DNA from 3 places in the Zhongshania arctica genome. Region 1 is predicted to be linked to each of the others. Evidence: predicted binding sites of a transcription regulator. Region 1 holds the regulator's gene; each other region holds the start of a gene.

Region 1 (2,205 bases):
AAAAACACAAAATAAGATCAAAAAGATCATCTATGCGGCTGAATATAAAGCCAATTGTATTGAAGACTGAGCTAAAACCCCAGCTCGCGCTGAAACTAACTGCGAAAAATACCTACTGGACAGCAAATCGCTAGGTGTTAGTTTGGAAAGCGTAGATCAACCGAGGTAAAAATCATGGCGACAATAAGACCCCAAGTTGGTTGTTGGTACAAGGAAATTGAGACCGGCCAACTATTTGAAGTAGTCGCCGTCGACGACGACAGCGATTCAGTAGAAGCCCAGCTAATAGACGGCGAGCTCAGTCAATACGATATGGATAGTTGGGATCTGCTCAATTTAGATATGGTGGAAGAACCCGAAGATTGGCGAAACGCATTTGAATTAAGCGATGACGATTACCGATTCTTAGATGACACCATGGTCCCCGAGAGATGGAACCCATTGTCAGAAATTGAATCAGATATCGTAAATGGCATAACCGACGAGTATTAATACCGGTCGGCATAGCGCCGACGAAGAATTATCAAAGCGAGGTCTCGCACTCTTCTCCAACCTGCTACGGCAGGTTTTTTTGTTTTCGGCCTTCCATATTCCAAATTAGCAATGCCTATTGCCATCCAAATAATACTGTATATAATGCCAGTTACTGTATAAGTAACCAGATGCCAACACTATGGAAAAATTGACCGCCAGACAGAGTGAAGTCCTCCAGTTAATCAAAGACCATATCGGCGAAACCGGCTATCCGCCGACCAGAGCCGAGATTGCCAAACAGCTAGGATTTAAGTCACCCAATGCCGCTGAAGAGCATCTCAAAGCGTTGGCGCGCAAGGGGTCCATCGAGATTATCGCCGGTGCTTCACGCGGTATTAGGCTACCCGAGAATCTTGGTCTACCTATTATTGGTCGAGTTGCGGCCGGTAGCCCTATTCTCGCCGAAGCCCATATTGAAGATTACTGCGACATGCCTGGATCCATCTTTTCCCCAAGCGCTGATTATTTTCTCAGGGTTAAAGGGGACAGTATGATCAACGCAGGTATTTTCGATGACGACCTTCTCGCTGTGCATCGGACTAATACTGTTCGCAATGGTCAAATCGTTGTTGCACGAATCGACAATGAAGTCACGGTCAAGCGTTTCAAACAGCAAAAAAGCAAATTCCATATCTCACTACTTGCTGAGAATCCTGATTACCCACCAATTGACGTGGACCTCCGAGAGCAAGACTTTGCAATCGAAGGCCTAAGTGTTGGTATTTTACGGCGCGGGAGTTAAGAATTATGTCATGCCTCGAACAAATGCCCTTACATTACAATCCCCTACCAATAGCGGGCGGAGGACAGGTCACCGAAATAGCAATGCGCAGCGACGCGCATTTGTCTAGGCCCATGCTTGCCGCCATGATGATCGAGCTAAGTGGCAACTCTGATGAGCGCTGGTTGTGCTGGGTTGCTGATAGGCCATTGCGCCCGCTGTTAAACGCGGATATACATCAGCACGGCCAAAAAATCCTGCAAGTAGTGTCTAACAGTACCCGTGATCTGAGTGAAATTGCGATAAGAGCATTAGAGCGCGGTAAAAGTCATACCGTCGCTATTTTACTGGAAAGACCACTTAGAGATGATGAGCGACAAGCTCTGGAAGTTGCAGCCCTAGCGGGCTCAGCCGAATGCCTTGTTATTTTTATGCAATCCTAGCCTCTGTTAGTGGACGGTCTTGGCGTCTGGCCCTTGATCGTCCTCATCATCGAGATCTTCGTCGTCTATAAAGCCATCATCTTCAGCCGAGGTCGCTGCAGCCTCAATCCCCGCTTGCACCATAGCCCGTGCAACGTCTAGCACCGAACCAACAATGTGTTCTCGGGTTTCTTTTGAGAATTTAATCGTTACCAGCGGATTTTCATCACCTTCTGATCGCTGTAAGACGATATCTCCGTTTGCAAGTTCGACGAGTTCTAAATATGACAACACTAAAATATCCTTGATAAGGCGCTAAGGCCAACGCGGTGGCTATGACCACCTATTGTATCAAACCCGCCCAGCCTCACGCCAACCCATCAATATTCCATTAAGGTGGCGCGGTGACGGGCAATCAAAGACTTCAATTCAGTAAGGCATTCCGCAAAATCCACATTAACTCGCCCGGTACCGCTTGCATCACTAGCAATGACCCCAGCGGGTGATGCAGAGGTGGTCTGTAAAAAC
Region 2 (2,205 bases), 1.5 Mb from region 1:
GCGCTTTCAATAAGTTGTGCGGCGTTATCCTGCGCAAGGCTGCTGTGCTGGCTGCTTTGAAGAGAGGATATTGCCTGATGCAGAATGCCCATGGCGTTGACTTCGCCGTCTCGGCAGAGGTTTAGGCTATGGTGATTGGCGGCCAATATTTGTTCTGCATTGGCCAGTTGCTTCTGTAGGTTTTCAAGCTCCTCGACTTCACCTGCCTTGAGGTCGAGTCTATGTAATTCTTCAAGCTGGTAGCGCAGCAGCTGTTCCTGGGCATTTTGCTCAGCGAGATTGGTTTCTAGTGCCGCTAAGGTTTTTACGCAGTGTTGGTATTGGTGGCAGTGCTCGCTTACCTGCTTGGCTAGCTTGGTGGTGCCGGCATAGGCGTCTAATAGTTCGCGCTGGTAGGGCTTTTGCAGCAGAGATTGGTGTGCGTGCTGGCTGTGAATGTCGATGAGTAATTTGCCGAGTTCACGAACATCTTGCAGGGTGGCTGGCTGCCCATTGATATAGGCGCGTGAGCGACCATCCGCAGAAATGACTCGTCTTAGCATGCATTCATCGCTGTCGTCCAAGTCCCGTTGTTGTAGCCAGGCGTGAGCTGCTGGAATGCCGCTGATATCGAACAGGGCGTGAATGTCTGCGCGATCTGCGCCGATACGAACAATATTGCTGTCTGCGCGGTCGCCCAGCGCCAGCCCGAGTGCGTCGAGCATGATGGATTTGCCTGCCCCGGTTTCGCCTGTTAGCACTGTCATGCCTGGATTGAGTTCAATGTCGAGGCGTTCGGCAATGGCGTAATTGCTGATGTTGAGATTGCTCAGCATGATGATCTCTCACAATAGTTAAAAAAATAGACTGTATATGTATACAGTAAAATACTGCTGGTGGAGGCAATCGTCAATCACTAGTGGTAAAAATATTGATCATTGCCTTGAATTAGCCATGCTAAACCCCATATACGCGTCAACGCGGCAATTGTCCGCAAGACCAAATACGTGTGACGGAGAGTGGATACGTGACAGAGGAACAAGATAAAGCAGTGCAGCCAGATGAAGAGCTTCAATCTGAGGAGCTGCAGCAGGACGATGATGTTGAGCTTAGTGGCGAGCTGGAGCTTAGCCTTGAAGAGCAGCTAGAGGCGGCAAAGCAGGCGGTTATCGATGCGCGTGAGCAATCATTGCGCGCTGCAGCGGATGCGCAAAATATCCGTCGCCGAGCCGAGAAAGATGCCGAGAATGCGCGGAAGTTTGCGCTGGAAAAGTTTGCCGGCGATATGCTTCCGGTTGTCGATAACTTGGATCGTGCATTGGCTTCTGCAGATGTTGCAGACGAAGCCTTAAAGGCTATTTTGGAAGGCGTGGAGTTAACTCGAAAAACACTGGTAGATGCCTTGGCGCGTCACAATGTTGAGCAGTTGAATCCGGTAGGCGAACCGTTTAATCCCGAGTATCACGAGGCGATGGCGATGGTGCCTAATCCTGACGTTGAGCCAAATTCAGTAATGGACGTGATGCAAAAGGGCTACACCCTTAATGGCCGTTTGCTGCGTGCGGCAATGGTTGTGATTGCTAAAGCGCCATAATTGTTAATTGTATTAAAAATGGCCTATGCCCCCTTGAAATGTGTGGATAAGGGCCAATATATGTCAACAAGACAAAGAATTTCGCCGCAGGTGGCGACAGTTAGATTAAGTGGAGAATGATGATGGGAAAAATTATTGGTATTGACTTGGGTACTACTAACTCTTGCGTTGCAGTAATGGACGGAGACAAAGTTAGGGTAATTGAGAATTCAGAAGGTACGCGTACTACACCTTCTATTGTCGCCTATACCGACGACAAAGAAGTGTTGGTAGGCCAAAGCGCTAAGCGTCAGGCTGTCACTAACCCGCACAACACACTTTACGCGGTAAAGCGTTTGATCGGCCGTCGCTTCAAAGATGATGTCGTTCAAAAAGACATCAAAATGGTGCCATACAATATCTGCGAAGCAGACAATGGTGACGCGTGGATAGAAGTGAAGGGCGAGAAAATGGCCCCTCCACAGATTTCTGCTGAAGTTCTGAAAAAAATGAAGAAGACGGCAGAAGACTACCTCGGTGAAAAAGTAACCGAAGCGGTTATCACTGTGCCAGCTTACTTTAATGATTCTCAGCGTCAGGCGACTAAAGACGCTGGCCGCATCGCGGGTCTAGAAGTAAAGCGTATTATTAAC
Region 3 (2,205 bases), 2.1 Mb from region 1:
CAGTATTCGCTTGTGCCTCTCTATCTATACCGGCATCAACGACCGGCAAGGCATTAACAAACGTATCGAGCACCCTCACTTCGATTTCATCGAAACCTGTGAAACCGCCACTATCATATGCAAAGACACCAAAAACTACTGGCGCAGAAGAATCAACCTGAGGGAGTTTTATCGTTAAAGTGTCTTGGTCTGCAGCACCAATAATCTCTGCTATCGGACCGGACTGCTGCTGCCATTCAATGGATCGGATGCTTCGCCCACCCTGAGCGGATGTCATCACTCGTAAAACAATAGTAGCGCCTTCTTCTGCATTGAGGTCACTACCAGCATTAACAGTCGGACGCTTGTTTTGGTCATCGGCAGGGTAGACTCGCACCAACTTATTGATCTTTTGAATTTCCTGCCCCGGCAAACGGCGCTCTGCCCAAAAAGATAGTATTGTTGCTTGGCTAACGGCAGGCGCTGTGTAGCTAATACTATCTCGGCCTATTAGCACAGCGTCTTGATCGAGCTGGCTATTATCAAACTGCCAATCCCAACTGCCCGTGTCACCATTAACATTGGACTCTACACGCAGCGTATTGAGGGTATTTGAGGCGACGTCCGTGTCTCCTATAATATAAAACACGACCGCCGCAGAATTATCCTTAGTGGATTTAGTGCCGGATACGCTACTGCCACCACAGGCACTTAGCAACGTGCTTAACAAAAACATCCAAATTAAATAAACGCCAGCCTTATACATAATCTATAGAACCCAAAATATTTGGACTAAAGGTATCTCAGGCGCGTGACAAAAATATTAACAGATAAGGTGAAGACGCATATAAAGATTGAGAGCTTGCACAAGACACTGTATTTATATACAGTTATCGCGTAATTAAATACCGTTCAATAATCAGACGAGGTGAAACATGGCGGTAGTAGCCAAGTGGATGTGTGACAGGGACAATAGTATGTTCGATAACAAAAAAGATGCTGATGCCTACGACAAGATGTTGGAGTTAGCGGAAGGTTTTAGTGCTTTGCTTCAACAACATATTCCCAACGTCGACGAATCCAAGGCCGAGGAATTTGGGATTTTCCTAGCCAAAAATAAAGATGCTGTTATGCAGGCCTGTAAGGGCAGGGTAGAGGCACTAGACGAAATTGACTCCCAGCCAGCGGACAATATTCGTCCTTTATCGGCCCAAGCCACCTAATTCTGGCTTGAGACCGTGCTAAGTCATTATTGATCAGGCGGCGCGATTTTTCTTAAGTAGATCGTATGCCGCCTGAATTTCTTGTGCTTTCTCAGTCGCTATTTTCATCATATCTTCTGGCACACCTTTGGCAATCAACTTATCAGGATGATGCTGGCTCATCAGCTTACGGTAGGCTCTCTTTAACTCTGCATCCGAAACCGACTCTTCAACACCTATCGCTTGATAGGCTTTCTTAAGCTCAGAACCGCTAGCGTCCTGTCCGTAGGCTCCGCTGCTGTTAAACCCGCGCTGAGCCATGACCATGTCTAGTAGGCGCTGAAAGTCCTTTGCTGACACTCCCAAATAGCCCGCTACTCGCGTGACAATATCGCGCTCCGCCGCCGCCATCTCTCCATCTGCGAGCGCCATCGTTAACAGCGCCTGAAGGAGCATTTGACGAAGCAGGGGCTGGCTCTTCGCCACTTCCATAAAATCAGCCATTTGTGGCTCTAGCTCAAAACTGTTTTCGCTGCCTTCTTTAAATCGATCGATGGCATCTTGCCTGCGCGAGCCCGTCAAACCCAGCTGGCTAATAATGGCCTCAGTTTGCGCGACCTCAGACTCACAGACACGCCCGTCGGCCTTGGCAATATGCCCCATGACACGAAATACGGTATCAAAAAAGACGCCTTGAATACGCTCGCGCCCGGTGCCGTAGTTAAAGCGCATCGCCTGACCAAGGCCACGATCAAAGAAAGTGCCCACAGCAAAGCCCAGAAGTGCTAATAGTGGACCACCCACTAAAAATCCCAATATCGCACCAATAAATTTTGCCATTCTGTCCTGTCTCCTTAATATCTGGACGTAGATAGTAACAAGTCCACCACTACTACGACCAGAAACAAGCTTAGTCTTAACGCACCTGCTGTCATATCTGTATAATTCACCTCTTTGTTTATTTAGTGGGGAACGCCGTGAGTAAGGCAGACGTGAGCACCTTTCAGGGGCTGATCTTGGCATT

The links. The regulator LexA, encoded in region 1, represses DNA repair genes until DNA is damaged. The targets are predictions, from matches to a motif close to ACTGTNTNTANANACAGT.
Region 2: recN (DNA repair protein RecN) is a predicted target of LexA. The motif match lies at 846-863, and genes of this name have one in related genera.
Region 3: AB4875_RS01675 (YebG family protein) is a predicted target of LexA. The motif match lies at 853-870, and genes of this name have one in related genera.

Annotation. Positions count from the first base shown of each region.
Region 1 is NZ_JBFRYB010000001.1:2,468,793-2,470,997, forward strand. It holds gene AB4875_RS11250 (DUF6763 family protein) at 175-492, shown strand; gene lexA (transcriptional repressor LexA) at 674-1,276, shown strand; gene AB4875_RS11260 (hypothetical protein) at 1,282-1,698, shown strand; gene AB4875_RS11265 (hypothetical protein) at 1,705-1,971, opposite strand; gene AB4875_RS11270 (hypothetical protein) at 2,058-2,205, opposite strand, start outside.
Region 2 is NZ_JBFRYB010000001.1:973,349-975,553, forward strand. It holds gene recN (DNA repair protein RecN) at 1-815, opposite strand, end outside; gene grpE (nucleotide exchange factor GrpE) at 1,007-1,573, shown strand; gene dnaK (molecular chaperone DnaK) at 1,696-2,205, shown strand, end outside.
Region 3 is NZ_JBFRYB010000001.1:379,971-382,175, forward strand. It holds gene AB4875_RS01670 (PKD domain-containing protein) at 1-709, opposite strand, end outside; gene AB4875_RS01675 (YebG family protein) at 915-1,202, shown strand; gene djlA (co-chaperone DjlA) at 1,236-2,021, opposite strand; gene glyQ (glycine--tRNA ligase subunit alpha) at 2,159-2,205, shown strand, end outside.